4 regions of the Paenibacillus glufosinatiresistens genome follow, and region 1 is predicted to be linked to each of the others. Evidence: riboswitches for the same ligand, from Rfam matches in the RefSeq annotation. Region 1 holds a riboswitch; each other region holds the start of a gene.

Region 1 (7,639 bases):
GGAGGCAATCCCTGCTCCCAATCATTCCGCCTCCGGACTTCGTTCCAAGACAGATGAAATGCGCAGGCGTCTGGAAGCGGCCATTGCGGAGCATCCGCGGGCCAACCAGAAGGAGCTGGCCCGGCTGCTGGGCATCAGTCAGGCCCGGGTCAGTCAATTGAAGCGCAAAATCCCGCCCGCCCGGCCCGTTGCCGACTGATTCGGGCAGCCGTTCCGATCTGCTTGGAAACGCCAACAAGGCTTCGGCCGCTTCCTTGGAAGCGGCCGAAGCCTTGTTGTTCTTCCTGCTTCAAGCAGACCCTATTGCAGAGCTTCCTTCAGACTGTCCGGCGAGTCCGCCCACCACTGCTCGTTGTGGCTGATCAGCAGCTTGCGCAGCGCGTCCTTCTCGGCAGCGCCAAGTCCTTCAAGAATGACCTTCCTCTTCAGCGCCGCATCCAGCTTGTTCACGTGGTCGGCAAGAATCTTCCAGCCCTTCTTGGCCTCGCTGTCGATCTGCATCTCGCAGGCCGTCAGGCCGGCATAGTGCTGGCCTTCAGGTGTGCGGTCCACGGCCACCCAGACGACCCATACCCGGCGTCCGCCCGGAACTTCCTCCCGGTTGGCCGTGAACTTGATTCCCCGTTCCACCTTGCTCTTCGCATGCATCGCGCCGATGTCGATTACCGCTTCTCCGCCGTCGATAATGACGGGCGACACGTGGTTAAGGTCGATGGATCCCGCCCCGAACCCTTTATGTTTGCTCTTCGCGTTCACAATATTCAAGGCAATCGGCTTCTTGCCCTCCGCTCCGGATTGTTCCACCTTCACTCACCCTTCCTGCTCTCCATAGAACGTTTCTGATTCCTCGTTTTAATTTTAGCTAATAATGTCCGGAATGCAAACATATACATCCCGTAGATGCTTGTCAACGGGAGGAGTTCCAGTATGAAACGACGATCGATCCGTACCGTCTTCCTTAGCGCGGCTCTGTCCGCCCTCTGTCTGGCCGCAGGCGGGTGGGGCTGGCATCTGTCCGCTGTTCAAAAGGCCGTGGATACGGCATCCTCTGCGGCCGCCCCGGCTCCTGCGGTTCCGGACATTCCGAAATCGGCCAAGTCCCCCGCCTCGCTAACGGCGGCAGACTCCGGTTCGGTACTGCCGCCTGTCAGCACTCCCTCCCCTGTTCAGGCACTGAGCCGCCGGGTGACGGAATATCATCTCAATGCCCGTCTGAACGCGGCGGCAGATACGATTACGGCAACGGAGACGGTAACGTGGACGCATCCGGGCAGCAGACCGGTCCGCGATCTGTACTTCCATTTGTACCCCAATGCCTTCGCCTCGTCAGAAACTACATTCATGAAGGAATCGGGCGGACGGCTGCGAAGCGATGCCATGCCTGAAGGCGGCTACGGCTCCATGACTCTTCTCGACGTTCACACCCCGGACGGCGTCTCTCTGACCCACCGGGTCCAGGTTGTCCAGCCTGATGACGGCAACGCCAAGGACCGGACCCTCGTCCGCATTCACCTGCCCCAGCCGGTCGCCGCCGGGCAGAGTGTCACGCTGAACCTCCGTTACGAGCTGAAGCTGCCTGCAATCTTCGCCCGGATGGGGAGCGACGGCCGTTTTGTCATGGCCGGCCAGTGGTTTCCGAAGCTCAGCGTCTATGAACCGGCGGGTACCCGCGGGCGGCTGGAGGAAGGATGGAACCTGCACCAATATCACGGCAATTCCGAATTCTACAGTGATTTCGGTATTTACAACGTCGCGATTACTGTACCGCAGACCTATACCGTGGCGGCAACCGGGTTCCCGGTACGCACTCCTGCCATTTCAAAAGGGGAGAAGACCTACCAGTTCTATGCCGATGACGTTCACGATTTTGCCTGGGCCGCTTCTCCCGACTTCGTCGTTGCGGACAAAGCCTTCTCTTCTCCCGGAGTTCCCGGCGTACGAATCAAACTGTATCTGGATCCCCTCCACAAGGGACTCAAGGAGCGTTATTTCCAGGCAGCCGAGGCTGCCCTGGCCAACTTCAGCAAATGGTATGGCTCCTATCCTTACACGACCCTGTCTATTGTGGTGCCGCCTTCGAACGGTAATGGGGCCGGGGGCATGGAGTACCCGACGCTGGTTACCGCCTGGGCCGCCCAGGAGGCCGCGCCGGACACTTCCCTTGAACGAACGGTTATTCATGAGATTGGACATCAGTATTTCTACGGCATGGTCGCAAGCAATGAGTTCGAAGAGCCGTGGCTGGACGAGGCTTTCACTTCCTATGCCGAAGACAAGCTGATGGAGCAGGAATACGGAGAGACGCCGAACCTTGCGCTGCAGGCCAGTCTCGTGACAAAGCCGAAGCCCATGGACCTGGAAGCATGGAAGTATGGGGGCAGCAGCGGTTATACCCAAAATGTCTACATCCGCGGAAAACTCCTGCTCAAAGACATGGAGCGGGAAATGGGAACAGCCAAGATGGACGCGGTTCTATCCGCCTATGCGCGCAAATACCGGTTCCGTCATCCCTCCACCGCCGACTTTCAGAAGACGGTCGAGAAGGTAACCGGCTCCTCGTGGCAGGCCTACTTCGATCGTTACGTCTACAGCGGCGGCGTCCCGGACTTTGCCGTCGACCGCATACGGATCGTCCGGGAACCGGCCAAGGGCGCCTCGGTCCTGTACCGGTCGGAGGTCACCCTCTCCAACGCCGGCTCGCTGTACGGCAGAGTCAAGGTCCGGTTCACCTTCGCGGACGGCAGGAGCATTCTTAAAGATTGGGACGGATACAGCAGAGGAACGGTCTTTAAGCTGACTTACCCTTCCCCGCTCCTCTCGGCCGAGATTGATCCGGAACACGAGATCCTGCTGGAGAACGCGCATGTCAACAATTTCCGAAGAGCGGAACTTCCCGCAGCCTCCGTCTCCCGCTGGACGATGGGTGTGGCGCAAGGAATCGAGGCCCTGCTCGGCATTCTGTCATGGTGAGGTGAGCGCACATGAGAACCTGGATCAAATGCGGCTGGCGAAGCACCAAAGAACAGACTTATATTCTCATTCTTCTCTTTCTGTACCGGCTGTTGTGGGGCTACTTTCTGTACGGGTTCCTCCGGTCGGCAATTGTCCCCCTGCTCCTGCGCTATCCGGCTGCTGAAGCCGGAGGAACAACGATGGGACGAGTGCTGTTCTATCTCGAAGGCCGCCTGCGGCTGGAGGGGAGCCCGGATGTCCGCCGCTGGCTCCTGATTCTTGCCCTCCTGCTTCTGACTAGGCTGCTGATCTCTTCCTTCATCCGGGCAGGGCTGCTGCACGAACTGAGGCAGGAGAGTCTGGGAGAACGTGGTCTGTTCTTCTTTCCGGGCATGCGCAAATACGGCCTGCCGATTCTGCTCTTCAGCATGGCCGAATGGGCCTTCGCCCTGCTTCCGCTGTACTGGATCATTCCGCAAGCCCGAGGAACGCTCTTCGCCGCCTATTTTGACTCTTCCCGCCTGTGGGGGCTGCTCCCCCTTCTTGCGCCCTGGCTGCTCTATCTGTTCATCCTTCGGCTCATCTGGCTCTATCTGGAGTTCGGCTACGTCGGCGGCCGGGTCCTCTCCTCGCTGGGCCATGTGCTCCGCTATTTCATTCCCGCAGCCTCGCTCCGGCTGCTCATCGGCGCAGGAGGCGCGCTGACCGCCGCGCTCTGCGCAGCCTCCGGGTATCTTCTTCCCGGCTTGCCCGCCCTGCTCATTCGCCAGGCTGCGCCGTTGCCGGCAACCTTGTTCGCTCTATGGGGGATCGCTGCGCAATATCATCATTGGCGTGCCCGGCAGGAGGGAATTTCTGACTGAACTTATGCCCCCATTTCTTCCGGTAACAGCGAACAGAAGAGAAACAAATGTTCTACTCTTCCAAAGAGTTCATTCTTCTGACACAGAAGAGGGGCTCTTTTTGTCGATTTTCGGCACACCAAAGTTTGCAAAAGAGTAATGCCTCTGCTAAAATGAGGACATCAGTTGGTAACAAGTTTGTAATCTTTCAAAGCCGGTTCGTCACTTTTGCCGGTTGTCGTACCGTTGGATGCCATAACAAGGTGCATAACAAGCCAAATTCCCGGGCACCGGGGAGCGGGGGAACCATTTGTTGGGTGAATTGATCTCGTAACAGAGGGATCATAGGGGACCTTCAACCGAATCCTTAAGCTAACCACGCAGGCATTGGAAGGAGCTCTAACGTTTTGAATAAGGCACAATTTCGCAAAAAACTCGCAGCAGCGACGCTGGGACTTGTGGTTGTTTTCACATCATTGGGATCCGGAAGCGCTTTCGCCGACTCCAAAATGGACAGCGTTATTGCCAAAACGATCGGTGTATCTTATAAAGTAGGCGGCTCTACCACCGCCGGATTTGATTGTTCGGGATTTACCAAGTATGTATACAAGAAGCTGGGACTTAACCTTCCTCGAACTTCCAGAGAACAATACAAAATGGGCACAACGGTTTCCCGCAGCAATCTGCGGTCCGGTGACCTTGTCTTCTTCAACACGACGGGGAGCGGCGTCTCGCATGTTGGCATTTATGTCGGCAACGGCAAATTTGCGCAGTCTTCGTCTTCACGCGGCGTGAATATCAGCTCGCTGAGCCAGTCCTACTGGTCCAAACGTTATGTCGGCGCCAAACGCGTCATGAGTTCCACTGCATTCAAGGCCGTCGCTTACGATTGATTATCGTTTCTACATCCATTTAGCTGCTTATTCGCTTTCTGTGGCCCGAGTCTGCTGCTCCCCAGCATTTCGGGCCTTCTTATTGTTCATTAACCCTTTTTCTTCCTGGTGAAACAGTTCTCTCTCTCTTATTCTCCGATTTCTTCAAATTTTTTTGAGGTAACCTTTATGTAGGGAAAAAAAGGCGCTATAAAGCGTTTTTTTGCAATGAAAGCGCTACATAAAGTTCACAAACCGGAGTCTAGAGTGATTGCCAACCGTCTTCAGGTTTGTTACAATGATGCCAGTGAGTTTTTAGTAACATTTTTGTAATGATTGTTTCCCCTTTTTTATACGTTTTTGTCACGATTGCCGGCAAGACATCATACATACTGTGCCGAATTCCCCGTATTACTGGGGGAGCGGGGGAACCACGTTGGGTGAATTGACCTCCTATTCACAGAGGGGTCATAGGGGACCTTCAACCGAATCCTTAAGCTAACCTCGCAGGCCTTGGAAGGAGTTTAATCTCTTTGAAGAAGAAATTCGCAGCAGCATTTCTCAGCATGTCCATTGCACTTACGCTCGGAGCAGGAAGCGCATTCGCCGATTCCAAGATCGACAAGGTGATCGACAAGGCCATTGGAACGAAGTATTCTTCCGGCGGCACCTCGACCAGCGGGTTTGATTGTTCCGGATTCACGATGTATGTGTTCAACAAGATCGGCATTGATCTTCCGCACCAGTCGGGTTCCCAATATCAGCTTGGCGACGCGGTAGCGAAGAGCGATCTCAGACCTGGCGACCTCGTGTTCTTCAACACGACGGGACGGGGTGTCTCCCATGTCGGCATTTACGTGGGCGAAGGCCGTTTTGCACACGCTTCTTCCAGCAAGGGCGTTACCATCAGCTCCCTGGGCGACAGCTACTATGTGAACCGTTACGTTGGAGCCAAGCGGGTACTGAGCACGACAGCCTACAAGTCGGTAGCCGTCGATTCCGAAGATAACGACGACGTGCAATAAGCCCGTGTCGAAGTAGGACTTTCACCATCCCTCCTGCCGTTCCGGCAGGGGGGATTTTTTGTCCCTCTTACCCTTTTTATACCCCTGCTTCCGAAAGATAAACCCGAATTGCCGGCCCGCTTGATATTTTTTTCGGTTCTGCTGCCGCGGCGGCTCTATCCTTCCGTCCGGTATGTCATAATAAGCAGGAGCAACGCTACAGGAAAGGGGAGTATGACCTTTGATCCATTCATCCGAGCTTTACCGCGCTCTTCCGATGGATGTTGCGCATGCCCGCGAAATCTGCGGCTGGCAGTATGAGCCCCCCTATAACATATACGGCTGGCTGCCCTGGGATCAGCTTGAAGCGCTCGGCGTCGAGTTCGGCGATCCTAAGATCCGCGAGGAGCAGTATGTATCCGTAGTCAATGACCAGGACGTTCTATGCGGCTTCGCCCAGCTTTTTCCGGTAGAGCCTTCCGTCGTCCGTCTCGGCATCGGCATGCGTCCCGATATGTGCGGGCAGGGCACCGGCCATCTGTTCGTGGGAGCTATTGTACAGGAGGCGCTCCGCCGCTATCCGGACCGTGAGATCGACCTGGAAGTTCTGACTTGGAACCAGCGGGCCATCCGGGCCTATCAGAAAGGCGGATTCACAATTACCGATGCCTATGAGCGGCAGACACCCACGGGGGTCAAGCCCTTTTACTGCATGGTGTATCAAAAATAGCGCGCCAGCGGCGCAAGACGTGAACAAGCCCCGCCCGGATGCCCGGACGGGGCTTGTTCTTCTCATTCATCGCGCGGTCAGCGCGTCTTGTCGAAGGCTTCGTTAAATTCGTGCGCCTGCCGAATATCCTGGGCGGTAATCCCGTTCTCCCGGTCCGTTGCCAGATGCAGCGTAACGTTCCGGTAGTCAATCGTGATATGGGGATGACGTCCGAACGCTTCGGAGATCGCGGCGACTTCATCCACAAAGGCGATGCCCTTCATAAATTCCTCGAACGTATATTTGCGGATCAATACATGTTCTTCCCGTTTCCAGCCTTCCAACTGTCTGAGCTGCTCATCCAGCTCTCCATCGGTGTACAGCAATGTGGGTTCCTCCCTTGCTCGCGTTCTCCCCGCCATAGCGGCCGGCTGCCCGGCATGACAACAAGCATCCCTTAGCCTCAGGTCCAGGGGATGCTCCATGTATCGGGTGTGAAGTTCGCGTCTCTTGAGACACTCCTATTCTAACACGGCCGGCCCCGCCGCGGCAAACCGCCCTAAGGGCACTGCCGATCCGCTAAATCAAGGAGACCGACTCTAAATCCTCGTCTCCGGCCAGAATATTGATCCGGTGCGCTTCCTTGTCGTAGATCACGACGCCGCTGCCGACATGAATCACCGGCTCATCGCCCAGGGCGAAGAAGAGATCCTCCGCAAGCGCCTCCCATACTTCCTGCTTCGACTCCTCCGGCAACTCGCGCCACTCCTCCGGCTCCATTTCAAAGAACAGATAACTGTCCGGAATTCGTCCGACAGCCCGGGTAAAATCAACCAGAATATCCCCGTAATCTCTGCCATGCTTGACTCCCACGTCTATCACTCCATTTATGTTCGCTTATGAATCCGGCCCTGCCTCCTCATTATAGCCGAAAAATTGCCTTCACAAAAAAGAATAGATTGTCGATAAATAAGAATGTACCGCGACAGCGGATCGACAGTTGGCGCAAGGATCGGTTATTCAAGAAGGAAGGCGCGGAGGACAAGCGCCGCAATTATTCATTCTCATGGACGAGGTGCATGCATGCAAATATCATCTTTTGTTGGAATAATTCTCGGATTGGTCGCAGTTGTCTTCGGGATGTATCTGAAAGGAGCGCCGATTATCGCGCTCAAGAATCCGGCTGCGTTCACGATCATCATTGTCGGTACTCTGGCTTCGCTGTTCATGGCCTTCCCGATGTCGGAAATGAAGAAGATG
Region 2 (7,639 bases), on a different contig from region 1:
CGGTTCAAACTCGCCGAGCCGGTCTCGGGGAACCGTAATTTCCTGTTCACCATACTCACTGACAATGTTCTTCTTGCTTTTGCCGTTACGGCTGTTTGGCGTCATCTTCGCCTTAACCTCGTGCTTCTCGTAGCCTAGATGCGTGTCCAGTTCCGCCTCCAGCATCTCTTGAATCGTTTCGGCGAACAACTCTTTCAACGCATTTTGGGCATCCTGTGCGGATACCAAATTGTTCTCTTTGATGAATTCTCGCAGTTGTTGTTTTGTCCAAAGTCCCATGTGTTCTCCCCAACCTTTCTGTTACTTCCATTTTACTGGGTTTAGGAGTTTACACAAACTATTTTACAGACTCGATTAATCCCCTATTTTGGCCACAAAAAAACAACTCAATCGAGTTGTTTTAATAATCATGCTTCTTTATATATGAACTAACGTAATTAATCAGTTCATAATTTTTGGGATATTCGTTGGATATCCGTGCCGGTACGTAGGATTTCATATTTGAAATAGCTCTCTTTTTTCTTAAGCTATAATTTGGGCATTCATATTCAATGTTTTTTTGGTCAACTGTATTCTCATAGTACATCATGAGGTTTATTCTTTTAGCACTCAAAACATTAACCTCTTGATATCTAAATGCAATTTTGAAGTTAGCTTTTGTGTCCATGAGTATCTTATCCCAGTTGGTATTTTTCTTATCATTAACTAAAATATCTTCTGAATATTTTAGACACTCGTAAAAAAATATTAGACTAAATCGATATGTCCATTGTTCTTGGATCCACTCCAATGTATCCTTATTTATCTTTTCCCCATTATTCTTTAGTACATATTCTTCCAATAATAATTTTATGTCATCAGTTATTGCACTTGTAAGCAGCTCATAACCAAATCGTCCTCCACTTCGGGCTACATCATTTATTCGAATATCTGAACGATAAAAACGTTCAGTTTTTAAAGGGTTTTACGCCAGTTGACATAGGCATAAGCATAGGACAAATATCAGGGAAGTCTTCCCTATCATTTTTTAGTAACTGTCAAAATTGTTTTATGCAATTTGAGTGTTTCCATAATACGTTCTTTCTAATGTGTCGATCAACTGTCTGGAAGGTATCAACATTATTATAGTAAAGCTCTTTATTAAATTGAGTTGAATTATAAAAATCATCAATAGATATTTTTTTCTTTTGTGTGTCGAAAGAAAATAAAGTATTAGATTCGACGCCTCGATCAGCGGCTCCGGTTACAGCGGCAGCGCATGCTTCAGCTCGTGCTCCTGCTTCTCCGGAAGCGCCCTGGCGCAGCAATTTGCAACCGGCTACGTCGGCCAGCGGCAGTGCCATGCTTCTGTCTAATACTTTCTGGTCCAATTCTTTTTGGACAATCTCTTGATGTCTCAGTCTACTTCTTATTTTTTAGTGCCTCACGATTTTCATTAAGAAGGCCTCGTAGAATCAACAACTCCGGCCTTATACTTTATTTTCTTCGCAAAATAAGAAAAACACGGTTTTCTTATTTTTTAAATACCTCCACATAGTTTACACACTATTTTCAGATACTATGAGACTATCTGTTAAGCTGGAGATGAACAAGATGATGAAGAAAATTGGCATTAAGAAAGCGGATTTAATTCTTATCACATGTATTTTGCTAATAGCCCTGACTCTTTTAGGAGTAGAGTTGCTTAGAAAGGACCAGCCCAATACCGGTACTTATGCAAGTATACGTATAGATAATAAACTATATAAAGAGGTAGAACTCACGGATGAGCCCCAAATTATCAAGATTCAAACAAAAAGAGGATACGATATACTCAAAGTTCATGATAGAGGGATCGAAGTAATTGAATCGGACTGCCCGCAAAAAATCTGTTTTAGCTTTGGTTTAATATCAAGACCAAGACAATCTATCATTTGCCTACCTCTGCGAATGATTGTTGAAGTGAAGCCTAATTCAACTGATGATATAGATGCGATCCTATAACTTTCTTAAATAAAAAACAAACTATTCCATAAGCACATATATTGGGCTAAACGTAGAATCAGAGATCTATGTTTAGCTTTTTATTTACCTGTTATAATGAGCTCAGGTTATCTCAAATAAAAAAGGAACGGATTTTGTATGACTACGCACATCGTTGAATTGTTAGCTGAAAGTGGGTATTTCGCCATTATCTTAAGTCTGGTTTTAAATATATTAATAAGCATTTTTGCATTCATCCCTAGTGTATTTCTCACAGGAGCTAACATCACCTTGTTCGGTTTTCTCAACGGAATGATGATTTCCTTTTTCGGAGAAGTGCTCGGGGCAATTGTTAGCTTTGTTCTCTATCGCAGGGGGTTCTTGTCCTTAATACGAGGTATAAAAAATGAGAATAAATATTTGAAGAGACTTCAACAAACTTCTGGTTATGAAGCATTCTTTCTTATTCTTGCTTTAAGAATACTCCCGTTTATCCCTTCAGGATTGGTTAATATATCGAGTTCCGTTAGTCGTGTTAGCTGGGTCACTTTTGGATTAGCAACTATGCTTGGAAAGCTGCCAGCTCTGATTATAGAGGCTTATTCTATTCAGCAATTGCTGATTCTCAGCAAGGAATATCTCAGTGTGGCTTTGATTTTAGTAAGTATCGTACTCATTCTAATCATCTTCACGGTTAGTAAAAGAAGACACACTAAGTACAGGGACTAATAAATTATTAGTTAACAACGCTGAGATAGCCCTTTTTATACTTATCATGAGAATCCATCGCATGTACCTTATCCTACTTCCAATAAAAATAATCCTCAAACAAGCTTAACGGAATTAGAATAGCCTATTCAAATAAAAAGATCGCCTCTCTAATTAGAGGCGATCTTCATTACTCCACATGTAGAAAACTTTCTATTAACGGCTCACCATTTCAGAATAGCTGTTTTCACTGACTACACGGCGAGCTGTTACATATCGCTCCTTATAATACGCCTCTGACAAGCTGCTGATTCTTACGCCCTTACTGCTGGAAGAGTGAGCGAACTTGTTATCACCTACGTAAATGCCCGCATGCGAAACTCCAGAACCAAATGTGTTAAAAAAGACGAGGTCACCCTCACGTAAATCATCTTTGGCTACAGGAATGCCAGTTTTAGCCTGCGATTGAGAAGTGCGCGGAAGGTCATCTACATTGAACTTCTTAAGTACATATAGAATAAATCCGGAACAATCAAAGCCTGAAGTTGTGGTTCCTCCATAAAGATAAGGGGTTCCTACGACCCGATTCACAACACTGTCCAAGGTTACCTCGCTAGCATATGTACCTGGTGCTGCAGAAGCAAATATAAATGAGGCTGCCAACATGGATACGATGACTTTCTTCAGAAACTTGTTCTCCCTTCAATGCCTACGGAGTTAGCTGAGGATTCGGTTAAAGGTTCCCTATATTCCCTTTCATGCAAGAATAATTCACCCAAAAAATGGTTCCCCCGTTTTCAACGCTGAAATTCGGCAACTTATTAATATTTTGTAACTATTAACACTTTAATAGATAGTAGGCCACCTGTCAATCCTTCTAAAAATTTAACTATCAACGTATTTTCTACGTACTTTCTTCATTGTTTCTCCATATTTTTGCTTTATAATAACCACTCAATATCATTCTTTGTCTGAAACAATAGTAACGTTTTTGTAATATATTTCAATATCTTTGGTGTATATAAAAAGACGAGTAGTTACTTCCTCCTCGTCTTCTAATCCCGTATATGTCGTTTAATTGATATTACGTTTTCGATTACGATACCTGTGTTTGTTCCAAAGCCGATCCCAGAGATTCTTCAATTCCCATCATCATTTTATAATGGGCATGATGATGTGTAACCACAAATATCTTTTCAAATACCCGTAAGTACTTGCTGACTGTATCCATCGGGTGCTCGATATACAAATCATCTCCTGCAAAGTGAGAACCATCATTGGCCCAGGAGATTAAGGATTTACATATGACCTTCTCATCCTCCTCGAATCTATCAATAATGTCCTGATCGCTGTAATTACCATAGATTTTAAAATAATTTTCAATGATTCTACGAATCAAATTCTGAACGGTGATGGAAGAGCTGTGATTGGCTGACTTTAATTCCTGCCACATTAACTCATACGAGCTTTTAATCGGGTTGCTGTTATACGGGGTTGATTCGGTTACATCATTCCATTTTCGGATAATCCAAAATGTCTCATCCGCCATCCTAGCGCCATTTTTGGGCCGGTTTTTTGAAAACGTAATTTCCTTGTGAAAATAGACATTATGCGTTAGAAGAAACAACTGAATGATATTACTTTCTTCGTTGCGTACATCTTCTATAAGTTTGGAAATCAGATTGCTTACGATAAACAATACGTTACTGTCCAAGCTTGAAATGGTGTCATCAATCACAACAACTTTATTCTCCGTAATTAAATCACTGTTATTGCTACCGTTTAATAAGTGCATAAAATAAAGAAAGGTAACAAACGTTTTCTCGCCTTCACTTAATGTTTGATTAACGTCCTCACCATTTGATCGGATTAACCGATAATTTCCTTGACTTTGTGTATGAGCGAATTTGAAATTAGTAAAATGATAGGCCCTCAGTAACCGATTCATTTCGTTTACAGAGGGGATTACACTCGTAATCTGAGCCTCCAGCCTGTGAATTTCGGATTCTAATGCGACTCTTTCATTCTTCTTTTGAGCTAATGTTGCAGAAAGGTTGTCGATTGCTCGTCCTGTTCTATAATCTATACGAACATATTTCTCATGATTTTGCTGATTCTCACTCCAGATAAAATCCCAAATCTGGGTTATCAATTTATTCCCTTCATCCACTCGGTTCTCTATAAAAGTATTATGCTGCTGAATTTGTTCATTCGCTCGGACGATTTCTTCATTGATCACATCGACGAAAGCCGCAATAGTTAACAGTTCGATTGGATGACTGGGATGAGTTTGCTTCTGCTGGAACAAGTCCAAATTATGTGCATTTTTCGAAAGGATCAGTTCATATTGTTGCGAAATGAGATCGAGATTCAAATATGTATTTTTCTTGTCGGTCAATAATAACTCTTGCACTTGATTTTCAAGATAATGATAACACCGTTTATAGTGTTCAACTTGATCTTGGAGTTCAATCATCTCTTTTTCGTAATGTTCATTAAAGTAATCATTGAGTTTTTCAGTAAATCCCTCAGGAAGTTGTTGTTGGCAAAAGGGGCACACTCCTTCCGCTTCAGAAACATGTGTATGTCCTTGTTTAACCCAGTCACTAATCGCTAGCTTGGATATAAGAACAGCAATATCGACTTCCTGTTTACCGATAATAGGGGTCTGAATAATCCGGTGATTGCATACCGCAGACAGATGCTCTATTTTAATCTTTTCAAGAAGGGGTAGCTTCTCATTTGAACCATTAAACAATTTCTGTACACGCGCTTGGAGGTCTGCTAGAGCACATATTAGTCCGCCTGTCGGTGCTTGCTTACATCTTTTCATAAAGTTTATTCTATTGTTTCTTAAACCCGAAAAGGCCACTGAAAAGATATCGTCATATTTCCGCTTTAATTTCCAACAATCGTCGGTAAACTCATCATCGTTTTGTTTAGACTCTTTTTGTTTGACCTCTAGATTAGAACTTAACCGACGAATTTCCTCAACTACTTTATCAACTAAGTCTTTTTTGTCTCGGATGGTTTGTTTAATCTCTGTTGATTCTCTTCCCAAAGTAAAGATACCTTTGATATCTGAATCTTGGTGGAAATTTTCTTCGACAAACTTTTGGTTATACACCACTGTTTTTAATGGCTGGGAAACCCAGGATATCCTACTATCAGCATAAAGTTCAATTTGTTTAAGAACATTAGATAAGGTTGTTTTCCCGCTACCATTCGATCCGTAAAAATAGTTAATTTTTTTCAGGTCACTGTAAAGTACACCCTCACTACTATAGGTAGCCACATTTCTTACGGCAATCTCCCTAATCATACTTTGATCCCCCTTGTAATGCTATTCCCCTGTATTCCTCATGTCTTTTGCGGAAAATCTAATACTATTATATCATTCATCCATTGATTCCATCGGTAATTCCCGTCAATTTTTGCAAAGATATTCCTCTATTTATTTAAAAAAAGCAGCCTCCAGGGGCTGCTTTTTTTCATCTTCGTTTACTTCGCTTTTAACTCATCACCGGTTACCCATTTGTGATTTCTTACTGGCTCTCCGCCTGTTGTCGGGGTATAGTCAACCATGTATACGGTTATTTGCTCACCTGTATCTACAGTTGCGGTAGCCCCCTTCATACCAGGCATATGATCAACGTTAAGCACCACTTCTGTGCCAGGCGCATAAAGCTGGTCTCCTGCATCTTTTAAATCTTGCTGAATAACCCATTTATGATTGGTAACCGGATCTCCTCCGGTAGTGGGTGTATACGATACCGCGTAGACATTAGTGTCATAAGCCCCTACAATGGTTGCGGTAGCTCCCTTCATCCCGGCCATGTGTCCCTCGGTAATAATGACTTGATCGCCGACCTTATACTCCGGATTAGCGGCTTCTTTTAATCCTTCAGGCACTTCACTTGTCATATTCTCATGTTCCATCTCTGAATGATTCATGCTGGATGCAGCGTTATTGGGTGTATTGGACGCTTCATTTCCGTTATTTGCGGTATTTCCACAGCCACTGATGACGACCACCAGCGCTGTAGCTAAAATGAACAAACCTTTTTTCATATTAATAACACTCCTTCATAGGTGAATTGTGAAATTTATGCAGACTAACGCGTATGCATTATCGTCTCCAACGAAACAGATTTCATACCATTGACGTGGGAAGCCGGCTGATTACGGGCTCAAGAGCAATCGTCTTACAATGGTTGTACATAAAGGCTCGCTTTTTTGTATGATCAAGCCGGCAGATTCCACATTCTTTAACGTATACCGGTTAATGTTGGCCCCGCTGATACGAACTGTAAGGGGATTAAGCAGATCCATTAGCTTCCCAACCATTGGATGCTCACTCCTCATGTGTTCTAACAGCCTGATCTCCCCTTCTTTATTACACACTCGCTTCATTTCTCTCATGCCCTGAACCGGATCGGGGACAGAACAAAACACACAAGTCGCTACTATGTAGTCGAATGTCTGATCTTCAAAAGTTAAATTTTGAGCATCCATCTCCATTAAAGTAACGTCGATCTTCAGTTCCTTTGCACGTTGTTCGGCATATTGTAGCATCTTTGGGCTAAAATCAATCCCGGTTAAGCGAACAGTGGGTGGATAATAGGAAAGATTAGCACCTGTTCCTATGCCTACCTCGAGTACATTCCCACTTAGGCCGCTTAACAGTTCTTTGCGCCAACTCCTCATCATTTTTCCATCCACACGATGAAAAAGCGGAGCTATTCGGTCATATCGTCTCTTAATCGTTTGAGTGTCCCTACCCATCCATACTCTCCTTATACCCTTTCCTGTTCCTTTTGACATCAGATGAGCAAGGGAAACATAACAACCTTGCTCATCTGATTCATTTAAAGTCAAATGTTAAGTTAAGCGATCATCTTACGGCAAACCTCCGCACATCGGAAACAGGCCTCAGCACATTTCTGGCAATGAGCCGAATGATGGTGTT
Region 3 (7,639 bases), on a different contig from region 1:
CTCAATAAATAAGAACATTTGAACCGTAGGGGATTGCCGCCTACGGTTTTTTTTGAAGGAGAGAGACTATGGATTCCATACAACCGGAAGTCCCGCTGCTGGAGACGGAGCGCATCGACGATCTGCTCAGCCATAACCTGAGAATCATTCAGAGCGACGAGGTGTTCAGCTTCTCGATGGATGCGGTGCTGCTGGCCCGGTTCGCTTCTCTTCCGCCGAGGGGGCGGGTACTGGATCTGTGTACGGGGAACGGGGTAATTCCGATCCTGCTCACCACGCGGACGAACGCCTCCATTGAAGGTGTTGAAATCCAGCCCCGATTGGCTGGAATGGCCCGCCGGAGTGTAAAATTGAACGGGCTGGAAGATCGGGTTATGATTCATGAAGGCGATCTGCGGGAATTCCACCAGACTGCCGGTTACGGCGTCTACGACGCCATAACGGTCAATCCTCCCTATATGCCGCTCAACGGCAGCGATCTGAAGCTGAACCGGCATCAGGCGATGGCAAGGCATGAGCTGGGCTGTACGCTGGAGGAAGTGATCCAGGCTTGTGTCCGGCTGGTCCGCACCGGCGGCAAGGTGGCGATGGTTCATAAGCCGCAGCGGCTGGCGGATATCGTCAGTCTGATGCGGCAGTACCGGCTGGAACCCAAGATTGTCCGGTTTGTACACCCGCGTGCGTCGCTGGAAGCCAATATGGTCCTGATCGAGGCCATTCGGGACGGCAAGCCGGAGGTGCGATTGAAGCCCCCGCTCATTGTTTATAATGAAGACAACCGGTATACACCGGAGATTCAGGATATTTATTTCGGGACAAAAGAGGGACTGTCATGACGATACAGATTCAGAGCAGCTTCCAGCAGAGCGTGCAGGGGACCGGTACGCTGTATCTTGTCGCTACACCGATCGGCAATCTGGAGGATATGACCTACCGGGCTGTTCGGATGCTGAAGGAATGCGACATTATCGCCGCCGAGGATACCCGGCAGACGCGGAAGCTGCTCAGCCATTTTGAGATTACACCGTCGCTGCTGTTCAGCTACCATGAGCACAATAAAGCGGCAAGCGGACCTGAACTGATTCGATATATAATAGAAGGTAAAAATTTGGCACTCGTCAGCGATGCCGGTCTGCCGGCAATTTCCGACCCTGGGGCGGAATTGGTACAGCTTGCCGTCGAAGCCGGAATTCCGGTGGTTCCCGTACCCGGAGCGAACGCCGCCTTGTCGGCGCTGATTGCATCCGGGCTTCCGACAGACAGCTTTACCTTTATGGGCTTTCTTCCGCGCGAACGCAAGGATATTCTGAAGATCTTATCCGGATTGAGGTCCGCCCAAGGAACCCTGCTGTTCTACGAGTCTCCCCATCGGGTCGGCAAGACGCTGGCACTCATGCTGGAAGCCTTCGGCAATCGGCGGGCAGCGCTGGCGCGGGAGCTGACCAAACGTTACGAGGAGTTTGTCCGCGGGACGCTTGAAGAGTGTCTGGAATGGCTGAGCGAGCACCCCCCTCTGGGGGAATATGTGCTTGTAATTGAGGGGGAGAGCGCCGAGGCCGCTGCGGAAGCAGAGGCAGCATGGTGGCAGAGCTTGACGACGGCCGAACATGTGGCTCATTATGAAGCGCAAGGCATGGAGCGCAAAGAGGCGATGAAGAAGACCGCTTCTGATCGAGGGGTTGCCAAGCGGGACATCTACAATGCACTGCTGAATGAACAGTAAGAAGAGGAATAAAAAATACCCTCCGCTTAGGGCGGAGGGTCAAGGAGATATTAAAAAGGTTAGAATTAACAGTAGTATGGATTCTATTATAACGGATTTCGTTTAATTTGTCACAGGGGCAGGAATGGCAGAAATACATTCATGACAGACAATTTTTCCTTTAAAATACGTAACGTTCTCGGCGTTGCCGCAGAAGATGCAGGCCGGCTCATATTTCTTCAGCATGATCCGTTCGCCGTCTACATAAATTTCAAGGGCGTCCTTCTCGCCGATGCCCAGGGTGCGGCGCAGTTCAATCGGAATAACGACCCGTCCCAATTCATCTACTTTTCTAACAATCCCAGTTGATTTCATCATATCCAATCTTGCTCCTCTCAAATAGTCATCAAAAAGTGTCAGCGTTCGACAATCTTCTCTGTTTTGTGTACCTTATAATACCAAGCATTCCCAGAACAGTCAACCCGAGTTCAGCGGGCGAATTTTTTTGGAAGGTTGTTCTTTTTGAAATGGCGGTACTGGAAGGGTTGAGAGCAAGAAGGACTGGGATATTGAATTGTCGAATTGGAAATGATTAAACATGCTATTATTCGACATTTTACGACATTATATTTGTTATTTTTAGGGAGGGATCGCGTATGACTCGACCGCTTACGGAAGAAAAGGTATTTAAAGATCCGGTTCACAATTATATCCATGTCCAGGATACGGTGATCTGGCGATTGATCAATACTCCGGAGTTCCAGCGTCTGCGCCGCATTCGTCAGCTTGGAACGACTTATCTGACTTTTCATGGCGCGGAACATAGCCGCTTCTCCCACTCGCTGGGTGTCTATGAAATTACCCGCCGCATTATCTCGCAGTTCGAGCGCGCCGGTTACGGCGACTGGATTCCCGAGGAACGTCTGGTCACGCTCTGCGCGGCGCTGCTCCATGATCTCGGGCATGGGCCATTCTCTCATTCTATAGAAGAAGCTTTTGAAATGAACCACGAAGATTGGACCTGCCGGATTATTCAGGAGGATACAGCCATTACAGAGATTCTGCGGGAGGTAAGCCCCGATTTTCCGCAAAAGGTCGCGTCCGTCATCTGCAAAACCTATGAACATGACATTGTGGTCAATCTGGTCTCCAGTCCACTGGATGCAGACCGGATGGATTATTTGCTTCGGGACGCCTACTATACAGGGGTTAATTACGGTACGATTGACATCGACCGGATTCTCCGGGTGCTGCGGCCTTACAACGGTCGCGTTGTAGTGAAGGAGTCCGGGATGCATGCGATCGAGGATTATTTAATGTCCCGCTATCAGATGTACTGGCAGGTGTACTTTCATCCGGTCACCCGAAGCTCGGAGATTATTCTGCGCCAAATTTTTCGCCGGGCGAAAGAACTGTATACGAATGGTTACCCGTTTCGCTTCATGATTGAACCGTTGTCCGATTTATTCGAGGATGAAATCAGTGTCCGGCAGTATTTGCTGCTGGATGAAGCGCTGGTACAGACGGCCTTTATGCAGTGGACCCGGGAGAAGGATGAGCTGCTAAGCGATCTCTGTAACCGGTTCATCCACCGTAGATTGTATAAGTATGTAGAAATGGAAAGTCTGGATATGGAGACAATCGACGAGATTCGCCGCTGCTTCCGGGAAGCGGGACTTCACCCGGAATATGACCTGGAAATTGATTTCCCTACCGATCTGCCCTATGATGTATTCCGTCCCGGAGAGGGCTTTCACGGGAAGCAGATTTTGCTGCTGGACCGCCAGGAACGGCTGCGTGAAATTTCGGAAGTATCGGATATTGTCCGCTCGATCAGCGGCATTCACCGGGGCCGCTATCATTTATATGTCCCGCAAGATAAGCTCATGCCACTGCTCCCGCATCTTCCCGGGAATGTGCGCGCCATATTTGAACGATTGTAGACAGAAGGAGAGGAGCCTGAACCCATGGAATTATTCGACACGCATACCCATCTGGATGCGCCGCAGTTCGACGGCGACCGGGAGGAGACTATAGCCCGGGCCTTCGAATCCGGGGTCACCCGAATGATCAATATCGGCTTCAACCGTGAGACCATCCCGACCACGATGAGCCTGACCGAGAAGTATGACAGCATTTATGCCGCCATAGGCTGGCATCCGGTGGATGCCATTGATTTCCGCGAAGGCGACCTGGAATGGATCGCTTCCCTATGCGCCCATCCCAAAGTCGTCGCTATCGGCGAAATCGGGCTGGATTATTATTGGGATACATCGCCGAAGGATGTGCAGCAGGCGCTTTTACGCCGTCAGATCGGACTGGCCCGGGAATTGAACATGCCGATTGTCATCCATAATCGCGATGCCCATGAGGATATTGTTAAAATTCTCCGCGAGGAAAAAGCATCGGAGGTTGGCGGCGTCATGCACTCCTTCTCGGGGAGCTGGGAGACGGCCAAACAATGCCTTCACATGGGCTTCCACTTGTCTTTTGGGGGACCGGTTACATTCAAGAATGCAAGGGTTCCGAAAGAGGTCTTGAAGGAGACGCCGATGGACCGGCTGCTGATCGAAACGGACTCCCCCTATCTGACGCCTCACCCCTTCCGCGGTAAGCGGAATGAGAGTGCTCATGTCAGGTTGGTGGCAGAAGCGGCGGCTGAAATAAAGGGCTTACATTTGGAAGAATTAGCTAAAAAAACGTATGCGAACGCGCTGGAACGATTTGGTATCCAGCGAAATCCGGAGGAAAAGGGGTGAAAAAGGGAGCATTCTCGAAGGATTAAACTTTTTTAACGAAGAAACCACTGTTTATTACAAATATTTAACCTTTTATGTTTGTAAACGTGGTTGAAGTGCGCTTTACAATCTGCATTAAAACAGGATATCATCTTTTCAGTACAACGAGCTGCTGGTCAGCCGTTGATTCACCGATCGTCTCGCTGAGTCTCCGTCACGGAGAACGGGGGAACCGATATTGATCTGCCGTATCCCGGTCGTACATAAGCCATCGTCGGACGCGTCTGCAGAACAGTATTTGATTTCTTTTCGTGGTCTTTGGGGTGAATTTGAGGGCATTCGCCATGAGCGGATGACCTGAGATAGGGCGTCTCTCTTTCGTCCGAACCCGACAGCTAACCCCGTAAGCGCAAGTAAGAGAGGAAACCTCGTGCACAAGTCCCTGATCCGGCCTTGGAAAAGCCACGGAAGAGTCCTCTGTTAGAGTCTCTTTCCAGGCTTTTTTTGTTTGAATTTTTACAGTATCCGCCGGATAAATACGAGTGCCGGGCAGCCGATCGGTGAACGGGAGACGCATGCTTCTGATCTACCGCGTATCCTGTGACAATCTCATGTAGCTTCACGCGAACGCCGTGACAGTCATCAAAGAGAGAAGTTCGCGGCCGGAAGCTATGCAAGGAGGATGGAGAGTATGGGCGCAATTCAACCAGAGATGACCCATGATTCGCAGACATCCAGCAGGCCGAACGCAGTACAATGGATTCAGAGCCATATTCGCATCCTGCTGCTCGCAGGAGCCGCATCTGCCGCGGTGGTGCTGTTGATCGTGTTCTTGACCGGCGGCAGCAGCATTAAGCAAATTACAGTTGTTGTCGACGGAGAGATCCGGACGCTGGAGACGCGCAAGACGCTTCTTGGCGACATTCTGGCGGAAGCCGGAATTACGGTATCGCCGCATGACCAATTGTCGGCCTCGGTAAGCGACGAATTGAAGAACGGTGACCGTATCGCCATCGACCGGGCGCATCAGATCAGCCTGACCGAAGGCGGCAAGACGAAGACCGTATATACGACCGAGGATCACCTCGGCACCGCATTAACCAAGCTCGGGGTAAACCTGGGCGAGCATGACAAAGTATTTCCTTCGACCGACACCGCAATTTCCGCCAATCGTCTGGATGTCAAGGTCGTCCGTATCACGAAGCAAGTCGTGCAGCGGACGCAGAACTTGCCGTTCCGGGTCATCAAGACGGCGGACCCTTCCCTCTATGTGGGTGACGTGCGTGTGGCACAAGCAGGCAAACCGGGAGTCATGATCCAGCATATCGAGAAGACCTATCAGGATGGTCAGCTCGCTTCGATGGTCATGGTCGGCAAAGAGGTTCAGACGGTAACGAAAGACAAAGTTATTGCCGTCGGCACCAAGGCGAAGCCGATTCCCAAGCCAGCTGTCGCTGCCAAAGCCAAAGCCACCACAACCAAGGCCAAAACTACCTCAAGCGGAGGAACGGCCAAGAAATCCGGCGTGAATTTCGATTATAAACGGGTAATCAAGAATGTCTCCATGACGGCCTACTCTTCCGAAGAGCCGGGCATTGGCACACGGACGGCTTCGGGGACGCGGGTAACCGAGGGACGGACCATTGCGGTCGATCCGAATATCATTCCGATTGGCTGGTGGGTGTACATTGAAGGTCTGGGATTCCGCCGCGCAGAGGATACGGGCGGTGCCATCAAAGGCAACAAGATCGACGTCTACTACGATTCATTGAGCCATGCACGGAATTTCGGACGCAAGTCACGTACGGTGTATGTGATCGGACCGGTCAAACCCGAGCTGAACTGACGGCAGTGAGGTGGGACGGTTTTTGCAAAAAAGCGGGACTTACGCTATAGTGAGTTAAGCTCTCGCCTATACAATTCTTTAGCCAAAAAGAAGGGGAGCGAACCCTTCTTTTTGTTATATCCGACGGATTTATTCCGCGGGAAGTTGCGGGAGGCTATAACTTTTTATCAATAAGGGATGCCTGATAGATGATGATCAAAGAAGTCATAGTGGTGGAAGGCCGAAGCGACACGGTGGCGGTCAAGCGGGCCGTCAAGGCGGACACAATTGAGACCGGAGGCTCTGCGGTTGGGCCGGCGGTCATTTCCCGGATTCGGCTGGCGATGGAGCGGCGCGGCGTGATTATTCTGACCGACCCTGACCATGCCGGTGAACGCATCCGCAAGATCGTGTCGTCCAAGGTTCCGGGCTGCAAGCACGCCTTTATTCCGGAAGCCGAAGCGACGCGGCGCGGCGACATCGGAGTGGAGAACGCCTCGCCCGAAGCCATTCGCCACGCGCTGTCGCGGGTGCATACGTCCTTTGAGGGCGCGCCGCCCCAGATCGGGATGGATGACCTTCTGGATGCCGGCCTGATCGTGCACCCCAGAGCGGCGGAGCGCCGGATGGCTCTCGGCAATGCGCTGGGCATCGGATACTGCAACGGCAAGCAGCTCTACAAGCGGCTGGCGATGTTCGGCATCACGCCGGCGGAATTCGCCGGGGCGCTGGAGCAGGTGGAACGGATGGAGACAAGCAGGGAGGACAACAGGGCATGAACGGCAGAGAAGAGGTTTCGTCCCCCAAGCGGACGAAAGAGATTATTGCGCGGCACGGTTTCTCCTTCAAGAAGAGCCTCGGCCAGAACTTTCTGATTGACCGGAACATTCTGGACAAAATCGTCGGCGCCGCCGAGCTGACCAAGGAGGACGGCGCCCTTGAGATCGGCCCCGGCATCGGCGCTCTGACGGAGCGTCTGGCGGACCAGGCCGGAGCGGTAACGGCGGTCGAAATCGACCGCCGGCTCATTCCGATTCTGGAGGAGGTGCTGGCGCCGCACCCGCACGTAAAGGTGCGAAATGACGACGTGCTGAAGGTAGACCTGAAGGCGCTGTTCGAGGAAGACTTTGCTTCCGTCCAGGGAGTGAGCGTCGTGGCTAACCTGCCCTATTATGTGACGACACCCATTCTGATGAAGCTGCTGGAGGAGAAGCTGCCGCTCAAGAATATTGTTGTCATGATCCAGAAGGAAGTGGCAGAGCGCATGGCGGCTTCGCCCGGCGGCAAGGACTACGGAAGTCTGAGCATTGCCGTTCAGTATTACAGCGAGCCTGAGCTCATCTGTACGGTTCCCCATACTGTCTTCATTCCCCA
Region 4 (7,639 bases), on a different contig from region 1:
CACAATGTCGGCTTCGATGCCGAATACTTCGCGCAGCACATCCGGCGTCATGACGACTTCCGGAGATCCTTCGCTGACCACGCTGCCCGATTTGATCGCCACCATGTGCTGAGCATAGCGGGAGGCGTGGTTCAGGTCATGGACGACCATGATAATGGTCCGTCCTTCGCGTTCGTTCAGACGCTGAAGCAGCTGCAGCACTTCCAGCTGGTGCGCCATGTCAAGGAAGGTCGTTGGCTCGTCCAGGAACAGGATTTCGGTCTGCTGGGCCAAGGCCATTGCGATCCACGCCCGCTGACGCTGTCCTCCCGAGAGACGGTCAATCGGCCGGTCCGCAAATGCGGTCATGCCGGTCACTTCGATCGCTTCGGCGACAATTGCCCGGTCTTCCGCCGTCATGGCGCCGAAGCCTTTCTGATGCGGGTAGCGTCCGTAGCTGACCAGCTCGGATACGGTCAGTCCGTCGGGAGCCGTTGGATTCTGCGGCAGAATGGCGAGCTGGCGCGCAACCTCTTTGGTGGACTGGCTGTGAATCGACTTGCCGTCCAGCATGACGCTCCCGCTCTTGGGCTTCATCAGTCTCGCCATTGTCTTAAGAATGGTAGACTTGCCGGACCCGTTCGCGCCGACCAGCGCAGTAATTTGCCCTGTCGGAATCGACAGGTTCAAGTCGCTTACAATCAAGGTATCGGCATAACCGATGGACAGCTCCCGGGCGTTCAGACGTTCCCGCATGGTTCAACACTCCTCAGCTCAACGTATAGAATTCAGGCCTTCGCACGGGCCAGCAAATACAGGAAATACGGGGCGCCGATGACGGCGACGACGACGCCGGCGGGAATCTCCGCCGGCTGCATGATCCAGCGGCCGATTGTATCGGCCGCGAGCAGCAGCAGCGACCCGGTCAGCGCCGAGGCTGGCAGCAGAATCTGGTGCCGCGGGCCGACCAGACGCCGCGCCAGATGCGGCGCAATGAGGCCCACAAAGCCGATTCCGCCGCTGACGGCGACGCAGGCGCCGGCTAGCGCCACGGCGGCCCCCATCAGCAGCAGCCGCTCCCGGCCCACGGCGACGCCGATGCCGGATGCCGCAGCGTCGCCCAGATTCAGCGCGTTCAGTACGCGCGCTTTCAGGAAGATGAGCGGCAGCAGAACGCCTGCCCAAGGCAGCAGCGCCCAGACAAAGGGCCAGCCTCCGCCCCAGATCTTCCCTGCGATCCAGGTCGCGACAAAGGCATAATTCTGCGGATTCAGCTTCAAGGCCCATACGATCTGAACCGCATTGATTCCCGCCGTCAGGGCAATGCCCGAGAGAATCAGCCGGGTCGGCGCGGCGCCTTCTCCCTTCCGGTACGCCAGCAGATAGATGAGCGCCGCCGCAGCGGCCGCACCTCCGAGCGCCAGGGCCGGGAGCACATAGACCGGAGCGGCCGTGACCGCCGGGAAGTAGGAGATGAACAGGATCACCGCCAGGCCCGCCCCGGCCGTTATGCCCAGGGTAGCGGGTTCGGCCAGGGCATTCCGCGCCAGGCTCTGCAGCACGCAGCCGGATACCGCGAAGCCTGCGCCCACCAGAATGGCAACGGTTATTCGCGGCAGGCGGAAATCGAACAGGATCAGATGCTGTTGGGGACTCCCCTTTCCGGCCAGCGTGCGCAGCACATCCGGTGCCGACAGCTTCATATAGCCGGTATTCATGCCGAGAACCGCTACAACGGCAACGAGGAGGGCCAGAACCGCCACCACCGCCATTCCGCCCGCTCCGCCGCCTGCCCGTACAGGTCTTCTTCTCATCGGGCGCTCCCCCTCTCCCTGCGCGCAAGGACGAAGAAGAAGGGAACACCGATCAGCGCGATCAACGCGCCGACCGGCGTCTCATAAGGGGGACTGACCAGCCGGGCCGCTGTGTCGGCCGCGACAAGCAGCAGCGCGCCCAGCACAGCCGAACACGGGATAATCCAGCGGTAATCCAGCCCCACCAGGAAGCGTACCAGATGCGGAACAATCAGTCCGAGAAAAGCAACCGGCCCCACTGCGGCAACCGCGGTGCCGGCCAGAATGGTCACAATGGCCAGGCCGATGGCCTGAACCAGCCCGGTTCTTTGACCGAGGCCGCTGGCTACGTCGCTTCCCAGGCTGAGCACGGTAACCGGGCGGGCCATCAGCAGGGCTGCGACGAGACCGCCGACAGACCAAGGCGCCATAAGGCGCAGCTGATCCCAGGTCGCTCCGGCAACGCCGCCGGCATACCAGAAGGCCAAGTCCTGGCTCAGATTGAACATCAGGGCGATGCCTTGGCTGACAGCGGACAGCAGAGCGCTTACCGCCGCTCCGGCGAGCGTCAGCCGAAGAGGCGTCAGACCGCTGAAGGATAGCGAACCGACGCCGAAGACGACTAGAGCCGCCACGGCCGCCCCGGCAAAGGAGAACAGCATCAGCTCCCAGAAGCTCACCGACGGCAGGAACGCGAAGGCCGCAGCCATCGCCGCGCCTCCTCCGGCATTCAGCCCCAGCAGGCCGGAATCGGCCAGCGGGTTACGAGTCATGCCCTGCATCATGGCGCCCGCGACGGCCAGGCATGCGCCCACGAGAGCGCCGGCGATCGTGCGCGGCAGCCGGATTTCACGGATCACGACATGGGTCTGAAGCTCCGGCTGATAGCGAAGCAGCGCCTGCATGACCGTGCCAAGATCGATGTCTACCGCTCCCGCAGCGATGGAGACCGCCATGGCCAGGAGCAGCGCGAGGAATCCGAACGCAAGAATGAACCAAGCAAAGCGGGGTCTGGAGCGCAGGTCCGGTCTGGCCGTAGATGATGTATGGGGGATGGATGCGGAATTGTGAACCATTCGGCCTGCTCCTTTTGATAATGATAACCAATATCAGTAGCTACATTATCGCAAATCCGAGACGGTTGTACAAGACAGGCGCACAGGTTGCCAAAAAAGAACAGGCACCGGTTCGCCCGGTGCCTGCCTGCAAGGTTCTATTTGACCAGAAACTTAAGAACGTCGTCGATTACTTGGGAACCGGCCGTCGGTCCGTTGTAGAGCCAGCTGCTGGACGCTTCCAGTTCATAGACATGCCCGGCCTTGACGGCAGGGATGCCCTTCCAGATCGCACTGTTCAGCACATCGGAGCCCTCGGTCTTATCGCTGTTGACAAGGAAAAGATGATCGGCCTTGAGTTCCGCAAGCTTCTCCAGCGTCACGGGATTCCAACTGGCCCGGTTCGCTTCGGGAATATCCGTGACCAGGTTCGGAGGCGTGAGCCCCAGATCACGGTACAGGACCGAACCGCTCGACTGTGTCTCATCCACCAGGTAGAAATTCTTCTGAACCAGCCAGACCACTGCCGCCGACTGGCCGGATACCGCCTTTGCCAGCTTGGCCTTGGCATCCGCAGCCTTCCGGTCATATTCTGCTATGGCTGCTTCCGCCTGCCCGCTTCTGCCGAGAAGACCGCCGATCGTTGTCAGCGCCTTGCGCCAGTCTTTGCCCGTCTCGTCGCCAAGCACATAGGTTGGCGCTACTTTGCTGTACTGGTCGTACAGACCGTTCTGCACAGCCGATTCCGATCCGATGAGGATAAGGTCGGGCGCGAAGCTGATCACCGCCTCCAGCGGCAGATCATAGCTGATCGTCGGGACACCGGACAGCTTGTCGGATAAGTAGTCCTGGACGCCGTTCGGAACGGACCACTGAGCTACCGGTGTGACCCCCAGTGTAACCAGGTAGTCTTCCAGGTAGGAGGCCAGCACCTTTTGCGGGTTCGCCGGAATCTTCACTTCGTGCCCCATGGCATCGGTCACCGTCTTCCCGGCCGATTGCGGTTCGGCCGACGCAGCGGTTGCCGGTGGCGGGCTCTCGGCCGGGGCCGGGCTGCTGGCGGAGCCGTTATTGGAATTGCCGCAGGCGGAAGCCAGCAGCGCAATCATCAGGACACCGGCCAGAGCTGCAGACCGGGATTTACGGGAACGCGTAAACTTGAACATTTATTTTCCTCCTAAAAATCAACCTGTCTCATTATCATTACAAATGATATTGATTATCATTATCTCTGTCAAGAGAGACAAAAAAAGCGCCCGGGGAACCGGGCGCCAAGCTTTTACTTATGAAGATGGAAAGGAACGGTTGCAACGACGACATCCTTCTGGTTCATGAGGTACGTACGGATGAGGATACTCGTCTGGTTATGCAGGGCCGCCTGCCACCAATGCTTGGTGATAAACTGCGGAATCAGAATGGTGATGTGGTCGGTTGCCGATGTCTTCCATTCGACGGTGTCAATAAATTTCAGCAGCGGCCGGATGATGCTCCGGTAACGGGAACGCAGCACAATCAGTCGGACGCCCGGATTCCACTCCTCCCACTTCTGTTCCATCTTGTGAATCTCTTCTTCATCGAAGCCAATGTAGACAGCCACCACGTTGTCGGTCAGCGATTTGGCATAGCTGATGGAATGCAGGACGGCCCGGGTAACGCCGGAGACCGGAACAATGACGGTGCTTCCCTTAATGCAGGGTTTATCTTTATCCAGCTGGATGCGCAGCTCGTCGGCCGTGTTCTGATAATGCCGATGGATGCGCATGAAGATGAACATGACGATCGGCAGGAAGAGGAATGCCATCCATACATTGGCGAACTTCGTAATGATGAAGATCAGCGTAATGGTCAGCGTCGTCAGCATCCCGATGGTATTGATAATAAATTTGGTTCTCCAGCCGCTCGGCTTGAGCCGGTACCAGCGAATCATCATGCCCAGCTGGGACAGGGTGAACGGAATGAATACGCCGACGGCATACAGCGGAATCAGATTCTCGGTATGGCCGTGGAAGGCTGCCACCAGGAGCGCCGACAGCACGCCCAGGAAGATAATGCCGTTGGAGAAGCCCAGACGGTCGCCGCGAATCATGAAAGCGTGAGGCAGGTATTTATCCTTGGCCAGCATGAACGACAGCAGCGGGAAGGCCGAATAGGCGGTATTGGCCGCAAGGAACAGGATAACGGCGGTCAGTCCCTGAATGATAAAGTAGATGCCGCCGCGGCCGAAGGTCGATTCGGCGATCTGGGAGACGACGGTCGCCTTCTCGTTCGGCGTGATGCCGTACCAGTAAGCGAGCAGCGTAATGCCGGTAAACATGAAGCCCAGCAGCACGCCCATCATCATCAGGGTCTTGGCTGCGTTCTTCTCGGAAGGCGCCTTAAAGTTCGGGATGGCATTGGATACCGCCTCTACCCCGGTCAGAGCCGAACAGCCGGAACTGAATGCCTTCAGCAGCAGGAACAGGCTGACATTCGATACGGCGGTGCCAATCTCCGGAACAGCGGCGTGGGAGCCCTGGGTCATATATTTCACAACGCCGGAGAGAATCAGCACAACGATGGCAACCACGAACAGATAGACCGGAATGGCGATGAAGGAGGCCGATTCCGTTACTCCGCGCAAGTTGATAATGGTCAGAATCAGAATGACGGTTACCGCAATGCCTACGCTGTGATTGTGCAGACTCGGAAAAGCGGAGGTGATGGCATCGGTGCCTGCCGATGCGCTGACCGCAACCGTCAGGATGTAATCGACCAGCAGCGAGCCGCCGGCGAGCAGGCCGGTAGATACGCCAAGGTTGTTCTTGGCGACGATATAAGCGCCGCCTCCCTGCGGGTAAGCGTAAATCGTCTGGCGATAGGATAAGATCAATATTGCCAGCAACGCCAAAACTGCCAGGGCAATCGGGAGGGAATACCAAATCGCCGTAAAGCCGGCGGCGACCAGAACGAGCAGGATTTGCTCGGTGCCGTAAGCGACGGACGACAGGGCGTCCGACGACAAGACCGCAAGTGCTTTTACTTTGGTCAGTTTCTCCTGTTCGAGTTCGGTCGACTTTCGCGGCCGCCCGATCAGCAGACGTTTTACTTTGCTTACCATATGGGTTCGGTTCCTCTCTTTGGGTGAGTTGAAACGGCTATGCCGTGCGCTGTTTTCAGAAGCGAATTTTCATAAATAAAGGCACGAAAACAGGCATGCGGAAATGAGCCGCATGCCTGGGCATGGTTCATCATTCCACAGCAGCTTACGAGGTTAGCTGGCGGATTCGGACTGTGGAAGCCCTACGGCGCGGACCAAGCGGCCCAGCGTCGATTCACCCCTTTGACCCCAACAGCGGTCAGTTGGTTCCCCCGTTTTTCCTTGGAAAATTCAGCGCATATTCAACTTCTCACAAGGTCTAATATTAGAATAAAAAACCATCCGCCGTAAAGCGGTGAAAAAAATGAAAATAGAATGAAAAACAAGCTGTTTCCGTCAAAACCTCAAGAAGTTCGTTTTTTCTCTTTCATTCTCTTCTATTATCCCTGTTGCCCTTACTTTTATGTTCATTTGCGTACATTTTATTAACGGATGCTGCCGTCCTCTTGCCCGGCATTGTCTTCTTCGCCCTTTCTGCCCGCCCACAGCAGCAGCACGATCAGAATCTGGGCAATCAGCGCAAGCAGCGGGACGGTGATAAAGCCGAGAAAATCAAGGGAATCCTGCGTACACGGAACCCCAACCGTGCAGGAGAATACGCGCCCGAAGGCCGGTATCTTCTGCTCGGCATAGTGATAAATCGAGATCGCACCGCCGATGAAGCTGAGCGGCAGCGCGTAAGGAATGATCTTCCGGTCGTTGCGGTAGGTGGCAATTCCGAGCAAAATGACATGCGGATACATGAAGATCCGCTGGAACCAGCAGAGCCTGCAGGGCTCGTAATGCAACACCTCGCTTAGGTACAAGCTGCCCGCCGTGGCGACGACGGCAACCAGCCAGGCCAGATACAGGCAGTTGCGGCGCAGGAAACGTACCGCCCCGCCCATTACGGATTGGCCTTGGCTGCCGCCTTGTCAATCTCTGCGGCAACGGCGCTGTAATTAAAGGGGTCTTTTGTCTTTACTCCATTAATAAACAAGGAAGGCGTATTTGTAACATTGAACTTCTCTGCGGTCTTGTTGTCCCTTTCCAGCTCCTTGCGGTAGGTGGCATTCTCGATATCCTTGGCCAGCCGGTCGTAATCAATCTCCAGCTTCTCTTTCTGGGCCAGACTGACCAGATAGTCCTTGGTTGCCCACTCGGTCTGTTCATCTCCCTGGCTTGCATAGACGGCATCATAGAACTTCCAGAAGGCATCCGGGTTCTGATGATAGACCGACAGGGCGGCAAGCGAAGCCGTCTCGGAATCGGGGCCGACGAACGACATATTGACGAAGTAGAACGCAGCTTTGCCGGTATCAATGGCGTCCTGTACGATCTTCGGCTTCACGGTATTCGTGAAATCGGCGCAAGCTGGACATTTAAAATCTCCGAATTCCACCAGCTTCACCGGCGCATCGGCTTGTCCCAGCCGCGGCAGCTCGCTGTAGTTGAATTCCGGGTCCTGTCTGGACCAGAGCGCCAGAGCCGCGATCACGGCGATGACGACGACAGCTGTGAAGATCAGCATAATCCGGTTCCGGCGTTTGGCCCGTTCCTGTTCGGCGCGGCGCTGTTCCTTCTTGCTTGCAGCCTTGGCTGCTGTCTTGGACGATTGCTTATTCAAGTGGCATAAGTCCTTTCTCTCCCAAAATGAAATCAATCCGATTATAAAGGCTTGCCTTCCCGCTTGGCAA

What was found. A riboswitch is a leader RNA that binds a small molecule or an ion and turns the genes downstream of it on or off. The one in region 1 is predicted to bind cyclic di-AMP.
Region 2: linked by a shared signal. The riboswitch ahead of RBI05_RS10970 (C40 family peptidase) and the one ahead of RBI05_RS18160 (C40 family peptidase) in region 1 are both predicted to bind cyclic di-AMP.
Region 3: linked by a shared signal. The riboswitch ahead of RBI05_RS16910 (ubiquitin-like domain-containing protein) and the one ahead of RBI05_RS18160 (C40 family peptidase) in region 1 are both predicted to bind cyclic di-AMP.
Region 4: linked by a shared signal. The riboswitch ahead of RBI05_RS06390 (APC family permease) and the one ahead of RBI05_RS18160 (C40 family peptidase) in region 1 are both predicted to bind cyclic di-AMP.

What each region holds. Positions count from the first base shown of each region.
Region 1 is NZ_JAVFHT010000026.1:14,413-22,051, reverse strand. It holds gene RBI05_RS18185 (AbrB/MazE/SpoVT family DNA-binding domain-containing protein) at 1-199, shown strand, start outside; gene RBI05_RS18180 (YwhD family protein) at 301-804, opposite strand; gene RBI05_RS18175 (M1 family metallopeptidase) at 928-2,970, shown strand; gene RBI05_RS18170 (hypothetical protein) at 2,982-3,815, shown strand; cyclic di-AMP (ydaO/yuaA leader) riboswitch at 4,058-4,196, shown strand; gene RBI05_RS18165 (C40 family peptidase) at 4,202-4,687, shown strand; cyclic di-AMP (ydaO/yuaA leader) riboswitch at 5,052-5,194, shown strand; gene RBI05_RS18160 (C40 family peptidase) at 5,200-5,691, shown strand; gene RBI05_RS18155 (GNAT family N-acetyltransferase) at 5,948-6,400, shown strand; gene RBI05_RS18150 (4a-hydroxytetrahydrobiopterin dehydratase) at 6,478-6,765, opposite strand; gene RBI05_RS18145 (hypothetical protein) at 6,959-7,252, opposite strand; gene motA (flagellar motor stator protein MotA) at 7,463-7,639, shown strand, end outside.
Region 2 is NZ_JAVFHT010000008.1:70,842-78,480, forward strand. It holds gene RBI05_RS10950 (IS256 family transposase) at 1-279, opposite strand, end outside; gene RBI05_RS10955 (hypothetical protein) at 1,038-1,343, opposite strand; gene RBI05_RS10960 (NusG domain II-containing protein) at 1,594-1,983, shown strand; gene RBI05_RS10965 (TVP38/TMEM64 family protein) at 2,122-2,691, shown strand; gene RBI05_RS10970 (C40 family peptidase) at 2,887-3,357, opposite strand; cyclic di-AMP (ydaO/yuaA leader) riboswitch at 3,362-3,496, opposite strand; gene RBI05_RS10975 (AAA family ATPase) at 3,767-5,992, opposite strand; gene RBI05_RS10980 (YdhK family protein) at 6,172-6,741, opposite strand; gene RBI05_RS10985 (class I SAM-dependent methyltransferase) at 6,853-7,455, opposite strand; gene RBI05_RS10990 (four-helix bundle copper-binding protein) at 7,557-7,639, opposite strand, start outside.
Region 3 is NZ_JAVFHT010000021.1:7,358-14,996, forward strand. It holds gene RBI05_RS16880 (initiation-control protein YabA) at 1-12, shown strand, start outside; gene RBI05_RS16885 (tRNA1(Val) (adenine(37)-N6)-methyltransferase) at 69-836, shown strand; gene rsmI (16S rRNA (cytidine(1402)-2'-O)-methyltransferase) at 833-1,723, shown strand; gene RBI05_RS16895 (AbrB/MazE/SpoVT family DNA-binding domain-containing protein) at 1,826-2,080, opposite strand; gene RBI05_RS16900 (HD domain-containing protein) at 2,359-3,645, shown strand; gene RBI05_RS16905 (TatD family hydrolase) at 3,670-4,461, shown strand; cyclic di-AMP (ydaO/yuaA leader) riboswitch at 4,632-4,865, shown strand; gene RBI05_RS16910 (ubiquitin-like domain-containing protein) at 5,132-6,286, shown strand; gene rnmV (ribonuclease M5) at 6,478-7,044, shown strand; gene rsmA (16S rRNA (adenine(1518)-N(6)/adenine(1519)-N(6))-dimethyltransferase RsmA) at 7,041-7,639, shown strand, end outside.
Region 4 is NZ_JAVFHT010000003.1:310,476-318,114, reverse strand. It holds gene RBI05_RS06410 (ABC transporter ATP-binding protein) at 1-735, opposite strand, end outside; gene RBI05_RS06405 (FecCD family ABC transporter permease) at 768-1,793, opposite strand; gene RBI05_RS06400 (FecCD family ABC transporter permease) at 1,790-2,848, opposite strand; gene RBI05_RS06395 (ABC transporter substrate-binding protein) at 2,986-3,993, opposite strand; gene RBI05_RS06390 (APC family permease) at 4,107-5,924, opposite strand; cyclic di-AMP (ydaO/yuaA leader) riboswitch at 6,052-6,210, opposite strand; gene RBI05_RS06385 (disulfide oxidoreductase) at 6,389-6,850, opposite strand; gene RBI05_RS06380 (DsbA family protein) at 6,850-7,569, opposite strand.